DNA from 4 places in the Micromonospora sp. NPDC000316 genome. Region 1 is predicted to be linked to each of the others. Evidence: riboswitches for the same ligand, from Rfam matches in the RefSeq annotation. Region 1 holds a riboswitch; each other region holds the start of a gene.
The links. Region 1 has a riboswitch for cobalamin ahead of ACFY2Q_RS21135 (ribonucleoside-diphosphate reductase subunit alpha). Riboswitches for the same ligand answer to the same signal wherever they lie in the genome.
Positions count from the first base shown of each region.

Region 2: it holds a riboswitch for cobalamin, as region 1 does, so the genes downstream of both, bluB (5,6-dimethylbenzimidazole synthase) here and ACFY2Q_RS21135 (ribonucleoside-diphosphate reductase subunit alpha) in region 1, are expected to answer to the same signal.
Region 3: it holds a riboswitch for cobalamin, as region 1 does, so the genes downstream of both, ACFY2Q_RS17410 (acyl-CoA thioesterase) here and ACFY2Q_RS21135 (ribonucleoside-diphosphate reductase subunit alpha) in region 1, are expected to answer to the same signal.
Region 4: it holds a riboswitch for cobalamin, as region 1 does, so the genes downstream of both, ACFY2Q_RS01630 (ABC transporter substrate-binding protein) here and ACFY2Q_RS21135 (ribonucleoside-diphosphate reductase subunit alpha) in region 1, are expected to answer to the same signal.

Region 1 covers NZ_JBIAZG010000011.1:92,447-96,637, reverse strand. Annotated here, with positions in the region: gene ACFY2Q_RS21145 (ROK family protein) at 1-926, opposite strand, end outside; gene ACFY2Q_RS21140 (MFS transporter) at 968-2,194, shown strand; cobalamin riboswitch at 2,281-2,490, shown strand; gene ACFY2Q_RS21135 (ribonucleoside-diphosphate reductase subunit alpha) at 2,685-4,191, shown strand, end outside.
Region 2 covers NZ_JBIAZG010000022.1:19,117-23,307, reverse strand. Annotated here, with positions in the region: gene ACFY2Q_RS27550 (immunoglobulin-like domain-containing protein) at 1-193, shown strand, start outside; gene ACFY2Q_RS27545 (hypothetical protein) at 498-713, shown strand; gene bluB (5,6-dimethylbenzimidazole synthase) at 854-1,489, opposite strand; cobalamin riboswitch at 1,519-1,719, opposite strand; partial or broken gene ACFY2Q_RS27535 (PLP-dependent aminotransferase family protein) at 2,025-3,209, opposite strand; partial or broken gene ACFY2Q_RS27530 (disulfide bond formation protein DsbA) at 3,308-3,926, shown strand; gene ACFY2Q_RS27525 (MFS transporter) at 3,842-4,191, shown strand, end outside.
Region 3 covers NZ_JBIAZG010000007.1:233,887-238,077, reverse strand. Annotated here, with positions in the region: gene ACFY2Q_RS17425 (hypothetical protein) at 16-450, shown strand; gene ACFY2Q_RS17420 (MmcQ/YjbR family DNA-binding protein) at 476-880, opposite strand; gene ACFY2Q_RS17415 (hypothetical protein) at 972-1,772, opposite strand; cobalamin riboswitch at 1,936-2,149, shown strand; gene ACFY2Q_RS17410 (acyl-CoA thioesterase) at 2,345-2,791, shown strand; gene ACFY2Q_RS17405 (ABC transporter substrate-binding protein) at 2,933-3,814, shown strand; gene ACFY2Q_RS17400 (BTAD domain-containing putative transcriptional regulator) at 4,019-4,191, shown strand, end outside.
Region 4 covers NZ_JBIAZG010000001.1:353,880-358,070, forward strand. Annotated here, with positions in the region: gene ACFY2Q_RS01625 (FecCD family ABC transporter permease) at 1-5, opposite strand, end outside; gene ACFY2Q_RS01630 (ABC transporter substrate-binding protein) at 28-963, opposite strand; cobalamin riboswitch at 1,047-1,192, opposite strand; gene ACFY2Q_RS01635 (M14 family zinc carboxypeptidase) at 1,239-3,119, opposite strand; gene ACFY2Q_RS01640 (C39 family peptidase) at 3,331-4,191, shown strand, end outside.

The DNA of each region.
Region 1 (4,191 bases):
TGCGCGTGGCGCAGGAGGTCGGCGCCGGCAAGCACCACGCGGGAGAGGTCGAGGGTCTGGAGCAGGTTGACCACGCCGACCGCCAGGACGCGGGCCGCCCGCGCGATGTCGCCGGCCTCGGCGGCGTGGTGGTGCACGATCTCCAGGCAGCCGTGCCGCCCGCAGACGCAGGGCGGCCCGTCCAGGGCGACAACTGTGTGGCCGAACTCCCCGGCGTTCGTGTGCACGCCCCGGTGGGCGGTGCCGCCCAGCCAGAAGCCGGCGCCGATGCCGGACTCGACCATGATGAGGGCGGCGTCGCCGAACGTCCCGCCGTGCCGCCATGCCTCGGCGGTGATCCCCGCGGTGACGTCCTTGTCGAGATGCACGGGCAGGCCCAGGTGCGCCTCGGCGAGTTCGCGCAGCGGGATGTCGTGCCAGTGCCGCAGCCCGTGGGCGTCGCGGACCACGCCCTGCGCGTGGTCCAGCGGGCCGATCATGCCGATGCCCACGCCGGTCAGCCGGCCGCGCAGGTCGGTGACGCCGGGTAGCGCGTCGATGCCGGCACTCAGCGCGTCGAGGAGTTGCGCCGGAGTGAAGTCACCGGGCAGTGGGCTGACCGCGCAGTGGTGCACGGTGCCGGCCAGGTCGACAAGGACCAGCCGCAGCGTACGGCGGGCAACGTGCGCGCCGATCGCGTACCGGCTGTCGGGCACGAGTTCGTAGACGATCGCGGGCTTGCCGATGCCGGGGCGGCGGACACCTGCGGGACGGATCAGGCCGTCGACTGTCAGGCGGGCGATGACCTTGGAGACCGCCTGGGGAGTCAGGCCTGTGGCGTCGACAACCGTCGACCGCTCGAACGTCCGCACGGTACGTCCCAGCGCCATGACCAGTGCCTGGTTGTAGCCGCGCAGGAATGTGACGTCGGCTGTGGTGCGCGTCATCTCACCACCCTATTACGCAACGCTGTTGCTAAATTCGCTCGGTGCATGCACTGAGCAGAAATCGACGCCTGCTGGCGGTTCTCGCGTTGGCGCTGGGCGGTGTCGCGGTCGGCCTCACCGAGTTCGCCGCGATGGGCCTGCTGCCCGACATCGCACGCGGCCTGCTGCCACAGCAGTACGCCGTGTCGTCGTCGGACGCGGTGGCCCGCGCGGGTTGGACGATCAGCGCCTACGCGCTCGGCGTGGTGGTGGGCGCGCCCCTGATCGCCGCGCTGACCGCCCGACTGCCGCGTAAGAAGCTCGTGCTCGGTCTGCTCGCTCTCTTCATCGTCGGCACCGTCGCGTCGGCGCTCGCGCCGACGTTCGACCTGGTGCTCGTGGCCCGGTTCGTCGCGGCGCTGCCGCACGGCGCGTACTTCGGTGCGGCGGGTCTGCTCGCGGCGGCCATGCTCGGCCCCGGCAACGAGGCCCGGGGGTTCGCCGCAGTGCTCGGTGGTCTGACCGTGAGCAACCTGGTGGGCGTGCCGGCGGTGACGCGGCTCGGGCAGGCGGTCGGCTGGCGTGCCGCGTACCTGGTGATCGCCGGCGTGTTCGTGCTCACGCTGCTGGCGGTCCTGGCCGTCGTCCCGGAGGTCGTGGCAGCGGTCGACGCCTCGCCGGCCGCCGAGTTGCGGTCCCTGCGGACCTCGCAGGTGTGGCTCGTGGCGGCCACCGGGGCGGTGGGCCTCGCCGGGCTGTTCGCTGTCAACACCTACCTCGCGCCGGTCACCACAGACGTCGCAGGCCTCTCGGCCGCGACAGTGCCGTGGGTGCTCGTCGCGGTGGGTCTGGGCATGACAGTCGGCAACGCCCTGGGCGGTTGGCTCGCCGACCGGGACCTGCGCCGGAGCATGGTCGTCGGTTTCGTCGCCATGATCGTCAGCATCGCCGTCTTCGGCCTCGTCGCGTCGAACGGTGTCGGCCTGTTCGTGGGCGCGTTCCTGGTGGGCGCGACAAGCCTCTACCTGGGGCCGGTCCTCCAGGCGCGCCTGATCACCGTGGCGCCGGGCGCGCAGTTGATGGGAGCGGCGATGAGCCAGTCCGCCATGAACGTCGCCAACAGCCTCGGTGCCGGGCTGGGCAGTGTCGTCATCGCCGCGGGCTTCGGCTATCTCGCGCCGGCCTGGGTGGGAGTGATCCTCGCGATCCTCGGCCTGGGCCTGGCGGCGGTCAGCTTCGCGGCCGAGCGCCGGACGCGGGCCTCGGAGCCGATCGCCCTCGCGGGCTGACCCGTCGATCGATGGTGGTGGGCGTCGGCGCCGGCGACACGCCGACGCCGACATGTGGGGTGTGACAAACGCTGCCGCCCCTATATATGGTGTCGAGCGCAGCTGGTTCGGCCGCTCCGGTGGTCGAGGCAAGAGGGAACCCGGTGGAAATCCGGGACTGTCCCGCAGCGGTGAGTGGGAACGACAGCCGTCATCAGCACTGGGCCACACGGTCTGGGAAGCGACGGCCGGTAGGAGACCGGCGAGCCCGGTCGTGCCCGCGAGTCCGAAGACCTGCCAGCGCGCCGTACACCCGCACCCGGGTGGACGGCGGTCCGAGGCCGCGTGGGACGGCTGACGCCACCTGACCCACGCCTTTCGGGCGTGGCGTCCGCCGGTGTCTGTCTCCGCGCGTCCGAGGGCCATCTGGTCTCGAACTCGCGAGGAGTGAGTGGTGACAGTCACCGAGGTAGTCCCGGCCAGCGGCGCGACGGCCCTGCGGCGGACGCCGATGCAGGTCCGCAAGCGCGACGGCGCCACCGAGCCGGTGGACGTCAACAGGATCGTCCGGGCGGTCGAGCGGTGGGCCGACGACCTCGCCGACGTCGACCCGCTGCGCGTGGCCACCCGCACGATAAGCGGCCTGTACGACGGAGCGACGACTGCCGAGTTGGATCGGCTCTCCATCCACACCGCGGCCGAGATGATCGGTGAGGAACCGCAATACTCGCGCCTGGCCGCCCGGCTGCTGTCCGGTTACGTCGACAAGGAGGTGCGTCGGCAGGGCGTCACCTCGTTCAGCGCCTCGATCCGGATCGGTCACGCCGAGGGCCTGATCGGCGACGACACCGCCGCGTTCGTCGCGACGCACGCCGAGATGCTCGACGACGCGATCGACCCGGACGGCGACCGCCGCTTCGAGTACTTCGGCCTGCGTACCGTCTACGACAGATACCTGCTGCGCCACCCGACGAGCCGGCTGGTGCTGGAGACCCCGCAGTACTGGCTGCTGCGGGTGGCCTGCGGCCTGTCCCGTACGCCGGACGAGGCGGTCGGCTTCTACCGGCTGATGTCCAGCCTGGCCTACCTGCCCAGCTCGCCGACGCTGTTCAACTCCGGCACCCGGCACACGCAGATGTCCTCCTGCTATCTGGTCGACTCGCCGCGCGACGAGCTGGACTCGATCTACCAGCGGTACGCGCAGGTCGCCAACCTGTCCAAGTTCGCCGGGGGCATCGGCATCGCATACTCCCGGGTCCGGTCCCGGGGCGCGCTGATCCGTGGCACCAACGGGCAGTCCAACGGGATCGTGCCGTGGCTGCGCACGCTTGACGCGAGCGTCGCCGCCGTCAACCAGGGCGGCCGGCGCAAGGGCGCGGCCTGCGTCTACCTGGAGCCGTGGCACCCGGACGTCGAGGAGTTCCTGCAACTGCGGGACAACACCGGCGAGGACGCCCGGCGTACCCACAACCTGAACCTGGCCAACTGGATCCCGGACGAGTTCATGCGCCGGGTCGAGGCCGACGCGATGTGGTCGCTGTTCGACCCCCACGAGGTGCCGGAGCTGCCCGACCTGTGGGGGGAGCGGTTCGACGCCGCGTACCGGGAGGCCGAGGCGCAGGGCCGCTACGTGCGGCAGGTCCCGGCCCGAGAGCTGTACGGGAAGATGATGCGCACCCTGGCCCAGACCGGCAACGGGTGGATGACGTTCAAGGACGCCGCCAACCGGCTGTGCAACCAGACGGCCGAGCCGGGCAACGTCGTGCACCTGTCCAACCTCTGCACCGAGATCATCGAGGTGTCCAGCGACGCCGAGACGGCGGTGTGCAACCTCGGCTCGGTGAACGTCGCCGCGCACCTCACCGGCAGCGGCATCGACTGGCATCGGCTGCGCGAGACGGTCCGCACGGCTGTGACGTTCCTCGACCGGGTCATCGACATCAACTACTACCCGACAGCGCAGGCGGCGGCGAGCAACCCCCGCTGGCGGCCCGTCGGGCTCGGGCTGATGGGCCTCC
Region 2 (4,191 bases), on a different contig from region 1:
GACCCCGACCGGCGAGGCCACTGTCACCTTCGCCGGCACCGTGCAGGTCGTGCCACTGGTGGACGGCAAGGCCGTCGTGACGCTGCAGACTGCCAATCTGCAGCGCGGGCAGTACCGGGTGCACGTTGCCTACTCCGGCAACCCGACCTACCAGAGTCACGCCGCCAACTACCAGAACCTGACGGTGCGGTAGCCAGCACAGGTACGCCGAGGCGCGCTGAATTGCGCCACGAAGTAGGAGCGGGCGAGATCGACCGATCTCGCCCGCTCGGCGTCATCGTCCAGGACGACGCGGTGCGTACGCGGGTCGAGCCGCTTCCAGCAGCCTCATCGCCGCGGCGCGCACTACGCGAACGACCGATCGAGGCTGAGAGACCGTCGATCGGACGGGCTCGGCGTTGCGATACCGTCATGGGTGCCCACACCGGCGCCGAGCAGCCCGCGTCCGTCGGCTGCCGATGGCCCGCAGGGCGCCCCACCAATCCAGGGAGATACCGATGCCGGAGCCTGAGCCCGTCCAGGACGACAACGCGGCGGATGCCGAATCCTCGGCCACCGCCGAGGCCGACCAGCCTGCCGTTCACGAAAATCGGGCTGCCCGGCGCGCGAAGGGCAAGGCCACGTCGCCTCAACCACATGGAAAGGGCCAGCACATCGCAGGCCGGGGCTCGGTGCAGAGCCCGCGCCAATGGGGCAACCGCCGAAGCGGCTGAGCTCTTGGTGGAGCCCGTTGTCAGCACCACTCGCTGATCACCACAGCCGCAGGGTGGCGGCGGTGAGGGCGCCTCGTCGGGGTTGTCGAGGCAGATCGCCGGGTGGCTGGCGGGGGAGCGCCAGCCACCCGGTCAGCCGATCAGCCAGTCGTCCAACGATCGTGGTGGATCATCGACGACACCGGTCGTCGCTGCTGCCAGCCGTGCCGCTCCAGGTCGGGCGTCTGCTCCAGGTGGGTGACCGGGCCGAGGCAGAGCCACGCCACCGGGCGGACGGTGGCCGGAATGCCGAGCAGGTCGCGCAGGAACGGCTCCCGATAGAACGAAACCCAACCGACTCCGAGTTGCTCGGCGGTCGCGGCCAGCCACAGGTTCTGGATCGCCAGGCAGACCGAGTAGAGGCCGGCGTCGGCGATCGCGTGACGACCGAGCACGGCCGGACCACCCCGCTCCGGGTCGTACGTAACCACTACCGACAACGTCGACTCGCGTACGCCATCGATCTTGATCCGGGCGAAGCGTTCCGCCGCCACGCCGTCGAGCGTGGCCGCGAAGGTGTCCCGTTCCCGTTCCCGTTCCACGTGTCGGTGGAATTCCTGCCGCAGCTCAGGATCGCGGACCAGGATGAAGTCCCAAGGTTGGGAAAGACCGACGCTCGGCGCGGCGTGCGCCGCCGCGAGGATCCGGTGCAACGTCTCGTCGGGGATCGGCGCCCCGGTGAACTGGGCACGTACGTCCCGGCGGCGGTGAATGGTCTCGTAGAGTCCGGTGTTCAAGGCAGGCTCCCGCTGCGCTCGTGCCCCTGACGGGGCCGATGACGCGAGGCCGGTCTTCGGACTCCCGGATCTGCGCTGGTCACCCGCCTTCCCAGCCCCTCAGGGCCAGTGGCTGCGTCTGGTACGCGTAGGTGGCAGCTCCCCGGTCACCGCGGCGGGCCCGTGCCGGACTCACACCGGCTTCCCGATTCTCCCCACTCGCGTGGGGCACCTCGCAACGTTTGTGCCACCGAGACCATAGCGGCCCGGACGAACGGGAGACGAATCGCGCCACGGATTTGGGATCCGCCCGACTCCCCGTCCCGCCCGAGAAGCAGCGGGCGAGCAGCCGGAGTCCCTCGGGCACCCGTTCCGTCTGAATGGCGCCGTAGCCGAGGATCAGTCCAGACGTCTGGCGGTCACCGGCATGGTAGGGGGCGAGTTCCTCGACGGCGACGCCGTGGTCGGCGGCCCGTTCGACGACCGTGGCCGGGTCGACGGATACGTCCGGCCGTAGTCGTGCGCACAGGTGCAGGCCGGCCGTGGACGGCACCGGGACGAGCCACTCGGCGAAGTCGTTCCGCAGCGCGGCGTCAATCAGGGCCCGCCGCTCGGCGTAGACCCGGGTGGCCTTTCGGATGTGCCGCGGCAGCTCGCCGGAGTCGATGAAGCGGGCCAGTGCGGCCTGGCTGGTGTGGTCGCCGTGCCAGTCGGTGAGCTGTTTCGCGGCGAGCAGCGCCGGTCGCAACGACGCCGGAGCGACGAGGAAACCGAGGCGCAGCATGGGGAGCAGGGTCTTCGAGAAGGTGCCGACGTAGACGACCTTGCCGGTCCGGTCGAGGGTCTGCAGCGGGTCCAGCGTCCGCGCCGAGAAGCGGAACTCGGTGTCGTAGTCGTCCTCGACGATGACGGCGTCCCGGTCAGCGACCCAGTCGAGCAGTGCCGCGCGGCGGGCCAGTGACATCGGCGTACCCAGCGGCAACTGGTGCGACGGGGTGACGTAGACCAGTCGCGTGTCGCCGGGCAGCGCAGCGACGTCCAACCCCTCGTCGTCCACCGGAACGGGCACCACCCGGGCCCCGAGGCTGTGGAACAGTCGCCGGGCTGGTGGATACCCGGGCTCCTCGACCGCTACCCGGTCGCCCGGCTCGATCATGACCCGGCCGACGAGGTCCAGGGCCTGCTGGGCACCGTGGGTGACGATCACGTCGTCGGCGCGGCCACGCACCGACCGGGCGAGACCGGCGTACCGGGCGATCGCGGCGCGCAGGTCGGGATGGCCGTCCGGTGCGCGGTAGCCGCGCCGCACGGTCGATGCGCGGAGTTCGCCGGCCACCAGCCGCCGCCACGTGCCGAGCGGGAACAGCTCGGCGTCGGGCGTGCCCAAGCGGAAGTCGTACGCGGGCTGCTGCGCGGCGACAGGAGTCGGCCCGGCGGACGCCCAGAGCGCTCGGGGGCGTACCCCGCCGGCCGGGGCCGGGCGGGGCCGGGCGCGGGCGACCGGCTCGTCGGTCACGAAGGTCCCCGCACCGACCCGGGCGACCACCAGGCCCTCGGCGGTCAGTCGCTCGTAGGCGACGGCGACCGTGTTCCGGGCGACGTCGAGCCGCAGTGCCAGCTCACGGGTGGGCGGCAGCCGTTCGCCGGGACGCAGCCGGCCGTCCAGGATCGCGTCCAGCAACTGCCGGTAGATCCTCGACGCGCGGTCCCCGGGGCCGACCAGGCTGACGTGGATGTCCACGGCGTGCACCCTACATTGGCCCAATCAACACGGCCAGAATCGGCACTTCTGCACGCCAATTCCCGGGTCTTGAATGACTACGGGAAGGGGAGTCTTCGATGACTGTCGTTGACATGTGGTTCGATCCGAAGTGTCCGTGGGCCTGGAACACCTCCCGCTGGCTGCTCGAGGTCGAGCGGGTCCGGACCGTGGAGGTGCGCTTCCACGTGATGAGTCTGTGGCTGCTCAACCAGGGCCGCGACGGCCTGGAGCCGTGGTACGAGCGGTGGCTGTCGAACACCCTCGGCCCGGTCCGGGTGCTGACCGCCGCCGAGCAGAAGTACGGCACCCCGGTGCTGCGGGACCTGTACACCGCGCTCGGCAACCGCATCCACCACGACAAGACGCCGATCGGGCCCGACCTGTACCGCGACGCGCTGGCCGAACTGCACCTGGACCCCGCCCTCGCCGAGGCCGCCGACGTGAACGACCACGACGACGCGCTCCGGTTGAGCCACCACAACGGGCTCGACCCGGTGGGGGAGGACCTCGGCACGCCGGCGATCCAGGTGCCCGGGCCGGACGGCACGGTCACCGCGTTCTTCGGCCCGGTGGTGAGCCTCGGTGCCGCGCGGCGAGGACGCCGGCCGGCTGTGGGACGGGGTGCTGCTGGTCTCCGGCACGGCCGGCTTCTACGAACTCAAGCGCGGACGTACCGGTGGACCACGGGTCGACTGACCCACCACGAGACGAGGAGCGCTGTGCCCCGGATCATCCCGCCCGCCGGCCCGCCGCGGGTGCTGGCTCTCGCCCAGCTCGCCAACTCGCTCGGCGATGGAGCGTTCTACGCCTGTTCGGCGTTGTTCTTCATCCGGGTGGTTGGCCTGTCCCCGACCCAGATCGGGATCGCCCTCACCGTGGGCTGGTCGGCAGGCATCCTGGCCGGGGTACCCGCCGGCCAACTGGCCGACCGCCATGGGCCACGTCGGATGGCGACGATCTT
Region 3 (4,191 bases), on a different contig from region 1:
CACTACCGTCGGGTGGTGGCGGTCAGGGCGGCGGGAGCGTTTCGTCGGACCCCGATCGAGCGATCAGACCAGCGGGTCGCATGGGACCGGGCGGACCAGGCCTTCTTCGCCGCCGGAGCGTGTCACATCCTCGCCTGGGCCTGCCGAGAGTCCTATCCCGACAGGTCCATCGAGATAGCCGCGGTACGCCGCCCGGGCGAGCGACAGGTCCTGCACACATACGCGGTCTGGGATGGCTGGGCCTTCGACCACTCAGGCTGGAACCCGGAGCAGCGACTGCTGGCCGTCAACACAGACTTTGAAGGCCACGCGCTGGAGCGCTTCAAGATCGCAGAAAGTCTCGCTGAGTTCTGCGAGAAGCACCACCACCGCATGCCGAACCAGTACTGGCATGACCCGCGCCCCCGTGCTCGCGACTACGTCGGCCGATACGCCCCGCCCTGGGCATAGCTCCGTACCGGGCGGTTGGCCGGTCTCATGCTGGAGATTGCCGGGAGTCGAGCCGGGCAACCCTGCGTGCCCCGGCCGTACGTCGGTAGCTCGCGTCGAGCAACTCGTTGACTTCGTCCCAGTCGGTGTCCGCGGTCAGGTCCACCCCGATCCACCCGTAGGGGCCGAGGTAGGCCGGCACGAAGCAGCGGTCCTCGTCCAACAGCGCCGTTCGCTCGTCGGGGTCAACGAGCACGAGCAGCGAATGTTCATGCTGCTGGTAGACGCCGTCGACTTTCACCGATCCTCCGTAGTACGCGAAGACCTTTGTGGTGAAGAAGGTGGGACGTCCGTGGGAGATCTTCTCGGCCGCGTCGGGGAACGCCAGGGCGAGCGTGCGCAGCCGGTTCAGGAGTGGATCTGCTTCGTCGAACATCATGAGGTGCGGCATCCCGGAAGGTAAGCACACGGCGGGCCTGGCGGCGGTAGCCGGTGCTCGGCGGAGCTGGACTGGGATACTGCCGCGACGGTCGGATGATCTCCTACTCGAGTTCGAGTTTCGGTACGGGAAGTCGATCGCTGCCGAGGGAGAAGAGGCGACGTAGCTGCAGGCGAAGTTGTTCGATCTCGTGGTTGTCGAGGTGGAGCCTGACCTGGTACATCGCGGAGCGTGTTCCCCAGGTCCGGGCCGCGCCGTCGGTCAGCCGTAGGCGTAGCACCCGCCGGGTCAGCTGGAGCGCGACCAGCCCTTGCACGACCGGTACGTGGTGCTCGGTGACCAGGCAGTATCCGTCGTCGTCGCCGGGGTCGTAGTCGTCGTGGGCGGGGTCGAATGCCTGGAGCTCCAGGCTGCGGGGCTGGTCGTCGAGGTCACGGCCGGCCAGAGCAACGCACAGGACGCTGCCTTCGTCGCGGATCACCAGTTCCGACGCGGTGAAGCCATTGCGGGTCCGGCGCAAGAGCGCCGCGGCGAGCCGGCGTATCGGCCCGGGTGCTTCACCTGGGCCGTAAGGCCGGCCGCTGTCGAACGTGATGTGGCGCTGGACGTGTTCGACAGCCAGCTCCGGCATGCTGTAGTTCAGCTCGGTGACGCCGCCCGGCCCGACGAACCGTAGGGCCACGTCGCCGGCCACGTTCGGGCCGTGCTGCTGCCACCAGCCGGCCAACGGCGCCGCGAGGACCGACAGATCACCGAGTTCGTCAGCGGTGAACCGCACGACGTCACCGATGCGGTCGATCTCGATACCGTTGGCAGTGGAGGCCCTGGCAAGGGACGTCAGCATTCCCTCCGGGTCCACTGTCTGACCACGGACGACAAGGCTTACCCCGAATCCCACCGGCACGCGAGGAAGCGTAGACGCCGGTCGCGTAGCGCACATCAGCCCAGGACTGATGGCACTCTCATCGGCGGGTCTCGAAGAGGTTCACAGCGACGTTCCCGAGGCCCGAGGTGATCATGCGCTTGACACCTCGACGAGGCCTTCGTCGAGGTGGCGACCGGCCAGCTATGCTCCTGGTGGCGCTGGTTCGCCTGGTCGTGACCGGCTGGGCGTCGTAAGAGGGAACCCGGTGGAAGTCCGGGGCTGCCCCGCAGCGGTGAGTGGGAACGACCGCCGTCATCAGCACTGGGCTACGGCCTGGGAAGCGACGGCCAGTAGGGGACCGGCGCGACCGGTCAGGCCCGCGAGTCCGAAGACCTGCCCGCGCCGCGTACACAACCGTGTGCGCTGCCGTCGGCCTCGCGGGTGGGCTGAGCGGGTGACGTGCCGCGTGACGTGCGGCGGTGCGTGCTCGTCAGCGTGTGTCCGCGGTTTCGGTGGTGTGGTTTCCCGAGGGACGGACTGCCGCTGTGTATGACACCACCACGATCGACGGCCGGGCGCCGTCGGCGTCGCACCTGACCCTGTCGCAGATCATGGACCAGCATCACACGAACCTGATGGGTACGGTGCACGGTGGCCGGATCCTCAATCTCATCGACTCGGTGGCTGGGGTGGTCGCCGCCCGTCATTCCGACGGCCCGGCGGTGACCGCCGCGATCGACGAGACCGCGTTTCTGCGGGCGGTGCGGGTCGGTGACGTCGTGCACGTCGATGCCCGGATCACCTGGGCTGGGCGCAGCTCGATGGAGGTGGCCGTCAAGGTGACCGCCGACCGGTGGGACCGGGCGGTGCCGCCCACCGATGTGGCCACCGCCCACCTGGTCATGGTCGCCGTCGACGACGACGGCCAGCCGCGTACGGTGCCGCCGCTGTTGCCGGAGACCGACGGTGACCGGCGGCGGTACCGGGAGGCGGAGATCCGCCGCGAGCACCGGCTGGCCCTGCGGCGGGCGCTGCTCGACGGCGCCGAGGACCGTTGAGACGTGCTCGGGTCTGCTGGCCGGATGGCCGACGGCCGGCGGCGACGGCCGGCATTGACGACGCTGGCCGCGTCGCTGTCGCGGGGTGGACGTGGCTCGGTCGCGCCTGGTAGGCAGGCGAGTGTGCGCATCGTTTCGCTGTTGCCTGCGGCCACGGACATCGTGGCCATGCTCGGCCTGACCGGGCACCTGGTCGGCCGTACCCACGAGTGTGACTGGCCGCCGGGGATCCTGGCCGACATCCCGGCGGTGACGGCGACGTCTTTGCCGGAGGCTTTGACGAGCCGGGAGATCTCGGCGTCGATCGCCGGCGACCCGCACCGAGGTTCGTCGTTGTACCAGCTCGATGTGGCAATGCTGGATGACCTGAAGCCGGATCTGATCCTCACTCAGGATCTGTGCGACGTGTGTGCGGTCTCCTACGAGCGGGTCAATGACGCGGTTCGCCTGATCGACCTCGACACCAGGGTGGTGTCCCTGGAGGCGAGGACCATCGGCGGGATCCTGGACACGGTCGATGCCGTGGCCGCGCTTACCGGCACCGAAGGCAGGGCAGCGGAGATCCGAGCCGACAGCGAGCGTCGCCTCGCCGCACTGCCGGGGTCGGTGACCGGCGCGCCGACTGTGTTGTTCGTCGAGTGGCTCGACCCGTTGATGCCCGGCGGGCACTGGGTGCCGGAGCAGATCACCTATGCGGGCGGGCGGTCTCTGCTGCTCGGGCCCGGAGCGCACAGCACCCCGTACCGGTGGTCGGTGGTCGCGGACCTGGCTCCCGATGTGGTGGTGTTCGGGCCGTGTGGGTTCACGCCCGAGCGGACGTTCGACGAGGTGTCCGTGGCGGCCGCGCAACCCGGCTGGGCGGCCCTGCCTGCGGTCCGTCAGGGGCAGGTGTGGGTGGTCGACGGGCCCGCCTACTTCAACAGGCCCGGCCCCAGGGTCGTCGACGGCGCGGAGATCCTCGCCGCCATCCTCGCTGGCCGCCCGGACTCCCGCGCTCGGAGGGTTCCCGTCGACGCAGGCTGACACCGCCGTCCGAGTGGCCGACATCGGCGGCGACGAGGCGGGGCAGGGCTTGTTCGACGTCCGCGCCTTCGTAGCTGACGGATGGGCGACGCAGCGGAAGCCGTACGGCTGGCGTACGACAGCCTGGACGGAGGGTCGCGGCTGTCGGCCCGGTCCTGCCGTACCTCGCACCGGAGATGTTGGAATCATTGTTGTGGTGATGGCATGCAGTTTCGGGTGTTAGGTCCGCCGGAGGTCCTCCGGGACGGGCGAGTGGTGCCCGTCGGAGGGCCGAAGCAGCAGGCTCTGCTGGCCCTCTTCCTGCTGCGACCCAACCGGTTCGTCGCCGCCGACTGGCTGGTCGAGGCGCTGTGGGACGGCCGGCCACCAGCCAGCGC
Region 4 (4,191 bases), on a different contig from region 1:
AGCAGTCCGGTCACCGACGGACGTCGATCACGCGGGCACCTTGACGACCGCGTCGATGACGACCCGGAGCAGGTCCACGATCCGTGGGCCCCAGCGGGAGGCGATGTCGTCGTCAAGCGGCACGACCTGGTTGTTCTTCACCGCGGTGACCCCGGCCCAGCCGCTGCGGGCCTTTACCGAGTCGGCGTTCTGCTGGCAGCACTTGGCGTCGGCCAGGAAGACGAAGTCGGGGTCGGCCTTGACGATGAACTCCTGGGACAGCTGCGGGTAGCCGGCGCTCTTGCCGTCCGCGTCGGCCGGGTCGGCGATGTTGCTCAGGCCGGCCAGGTCGTAGATCGAGCCGATGAAGGTCTTGCTTGTCGCGCTGTAGAGCTCCGGACCCAGCTCGTGGAAGTAGGTGAGCTTCTCGGCGCGCTGCGGCACGTCCTTGACCAGCTTGGTGATGTCGTCCTTCATCCGGGTGACGACGTCGGTGGCCTGGTCGGCGTGCCCGGTAAGCGTGCCCAGGTCGGCGATCTGCCGGTAGGAGTCGTCGAGCGTGGTCGCCGCCGGGGTCAGGTACACCGGGATCTTCAGCTTGCCGAGTTGGTCGACGATCTTGTTGCGGTCGTCGGAGAGCACCACCAGGTCGGGGTTCTTGCTGGCGATCGCCTCGGCGTTGGGCTGGAAGCCGGACAGGTCGGTCTTGGGCGCGTCGGCCGGATAGTTGGACTGGTCGTCGGCCGCGGTCACCTGCGGGCCGGCACCGATGGCGAAGAGCATCTCGGTGGCGGTGGGCGCCAGCGACACGATCTTCTCGGGCCGCTTGTCGAGGGTGAGCGAGCCGACAGTGACCGGGTAGCTGACGCTCGCCGAACCTGCGCCGGGCGTCGGCTGGTCGGCGGTCTTCTCGGCGCAGGCGCCGAGCGCGAGCGCGACGACCGCGAGCGTCGCGGCGAAGAGCCGGGGGGTACGTCTGGACATGGAACCTCCTGTCGGTCGAGGAGTGTGGTGCTTCGCCGACAGGGCTTCCGTACGCCCGCCCACGAGGCGCCCTTCCTCGAGAGCGCGTGTCGCGACCGATCCGCAGGCGACCTGGCTTGTCCCCACCGTCGGGTGGGGCATCACAGTTGCGGGACAGCGCCGGTTTCACACCGGCTTCGCTGCGGAGTGGTCGCTAAGACGGTAGCGCACCGATGGGGCTGGAGGTTCGGAGCGGGTGGTGGGGCCCCGCCGGGGCGGAACGGGGCCCCACCCGATCAGGAGGCGGTGATTGTGACGTTGTCCACAGCCGCCTCCACGAGGCTCGCACCGGAGGCGTCCGCCGCCTCCACGAGGATCCGCACGGACTGGCCGGCGTACGGGGTGAGGTTGAGGTTCGCCACCGCCCAACTCCCGTTGCGGTTGGTCGCCGCGCCGGCCTGGGTGAGCAGCGCTGTGGTGCCGCCGTTGTGCACCACGCTCACCCGCAGGTAGTCGGCCGACGACGCGTTCGAGCCGTGTGCCAGATACCAGGCCAGGGACAGGGTGAGTGTGCCCGACGACGGCAGGGTCACCGCCGGGGACCTGGCACTTGTCACCCCACCGTCGACGTCGTAGTCACCGGCCGCCGAGCCAGCGAGCCGGCCGGTGACCAGGTCGTTCGAGCCGGCGTACGGGGTGAGCTGCTTGGCGCCGGAGGAGGTGGTCGCCTGGGCTGCGCCCCGCTCCCACGCCCCGCTTGTGGCGGCGTCCGTGCCGGACGGGTTGGTGGTCCACCCGGTGGCGGTCTCGAAGGTGTCCGACCAGACCGTGGTGCCGCCACCACCGCCGCCGCAGTACTGCGCCTGCTTGCCGATGACCCGGTACGGGCAGTCGGCGTACTCGCTGAGCATCAGCACCGCCTCGCGGTTGCGGCTGGTCTGCGCGGGAATCACCTCGTCGGGCGGGTAGAAGCCGCCGCCGCTCGCCGAGCCCGGGTACATCTCGAATGTGTACGCCCAGATGTTGTGGGTGGCCCACATCCAGTCGATGCTGTCGCCGTCGGTGATGTAGAGGTCGCTGGACTGCTGCGGTGTGTAGTTGTTCGTCGCCGCCATCTGCTGTCCGAGGGTGGCGAAGGTGTTGTACTGGTCGGCGTTCATCCCGGCCGCCGTGTTCGCCGTGGTGTAGCCGTACGGCCAGAGCACCAACTGCGAGTACGTGTGGAAGTCGATGTTCGCCTTGATCTGCTGTGTCCCACCGACCACGCGACTGTTGACGAAGTTGCGCAGGGCCTGGGTCTCCGGCGCGGAGAACGCCGACGGGCCGCGGTAGGTCTCCGACGAGGTCGAGCCCGACGAGCCGCCGCAGCAACCCCAGTTGTAGGACCAGTTGCGGTTCAGGTCGGTGCCGACGTTCGACGAGCCGCTGTTGGGCTGGCGGTTCTTGCGCCAGGACCGGTACGACCCGGTGGCGATGTCGTACTCGCTGCCGTCCGGGTTGACCGTCGGCACGATCCAGATCTCCCGGCTGTTGACGATGTTGGTGATCCGGGAGTCGCTGCCGTAGCTGTCGGTGAAGAGGTTGAGCAGGTAGATCGCCATTTCGACGGTCAGGTGCTCGCGGGCGTGCTGCTGGGCGTTGAACAGAATCTCCGGTTCGTTCTCGTCGGTGCCGACGTTGTCGGAGATCTTCACGGCCATCAGGTCGCGGCCCTCGTACGACGTACCAATGCTGATCTTGCGGGCGATGGCCGGGTGGTCGGTCACGGCCTTGTTCACGACGGCCGTCAGTTCCGCGTAGTCGTGGTAGTTGGAGTCGGCGGGCGGGAAGGCCAACGTGCCCATCTCACCGGCGCCGCGTTCGGCGTTCGGTGGCGGGGTGAGCGGTTCCAGGCGGAATCCGAGCCTGCCGATCGCGGCGGCTTCGGCGGCGGTGGCCGAGATGTGCAGGACTCCGTGTTCGGAGTAGTCGATGGCAGCCCCGGTGCGGGCCACCGCGTTGCGGTCGGCGAGGGTCCGGGGCCCGAGCACCCGGTAGCCGGCGGCGGCCGACTCGGCGGTGCGATCGGGTGCGGGTTTCGCGGCGACCGGTCCGGCGGCCACGGTGACGATGCCCAGCCCGGTGACGACGGCGAGCACCAGGAGACGGCGGAGAGGGTTGGGCGTGCGGAGGGTCATGAACTACCTCCTTGAAGGGCGGGACATCCCGCTCGGTGATGCACACTTCACCATCAGCCACATGGTCGAATCAATATCCGTCGTTGCCTTGTGCATCCCAGATTCACCATCGCTGCGGCAATGATTTTCCTCCCGGGAACATCTGGCGAAACTTCCCTCCGCGCGGAACACTGACCAGCGACGATGCACCTCTGGACACCGCGGAGCACCCATGGCCAGTTCCCGCTTGCACGCGGCCGCCCTCGCGGGCGTCAGCGCGCTCACCCTGCTCGCCACCACAGCCCCCGCCACAGCAGGGCGACCACCCACCCCCGCCCACGACGAGCAGATCACCTTCCAGGAATGGTCGGGGCCCGCCGACTGGCACCGGGGCAGCAGCGCCGGCACCCGCGTCGTGCCCGGCGCTCGAACGGGCGTCACCCTGGCCCGCCCGGCCGGCACCATCGAGTACGCCGATCCGCACACCGGCGCCACCCGCACCTGGGAGTACGGCACCTGGACCTCGCCGGTGACCCGGATCGGCTTCGACGCCACCGAACTGATCGCCTCCTGGAACGCCGAGACCCCCGCCGGCACCTGGATCCAGGTCGAGATGCAGGGCAGCTACACGAGCGGCGACCAGACCCCCTGGTACGTCATGGGTCGCTGGGCCTCCGGCGACACCGACATCAAGCGGACAAGCGTCAACCGGCAGGGTGATCCCTGGTCGACGATCTGGACCGACACCTTCAGCATCGACGACGCCACCGCCGGGGTGCTGCTGCGGTCCTACCAACTGCGGCTGACCCTCTACCGAGCACCCGGGCAGACCGCCGCGCCTGTGGTCCGGATGCTCGGCGCGATGAGCTCCACAGTGCCGGACCGGTTCACCGTCACACCGAGCGCCGGGCGCATCGCCTGGGGGGTCGAGTTGCCGGTGCCGCGCTACTCGCAGAACGTGCACAGTGGGCACTACCCCGAGTACGACGGCGGCGGCGAGGCATGGTGCTCGCCCACCTCCACGGAGATGGTCGTCGAGTACTGGGGGCGCAGGCCGTCGGCGGCCGACACCTCCTGGGTGGACCCGACCTAC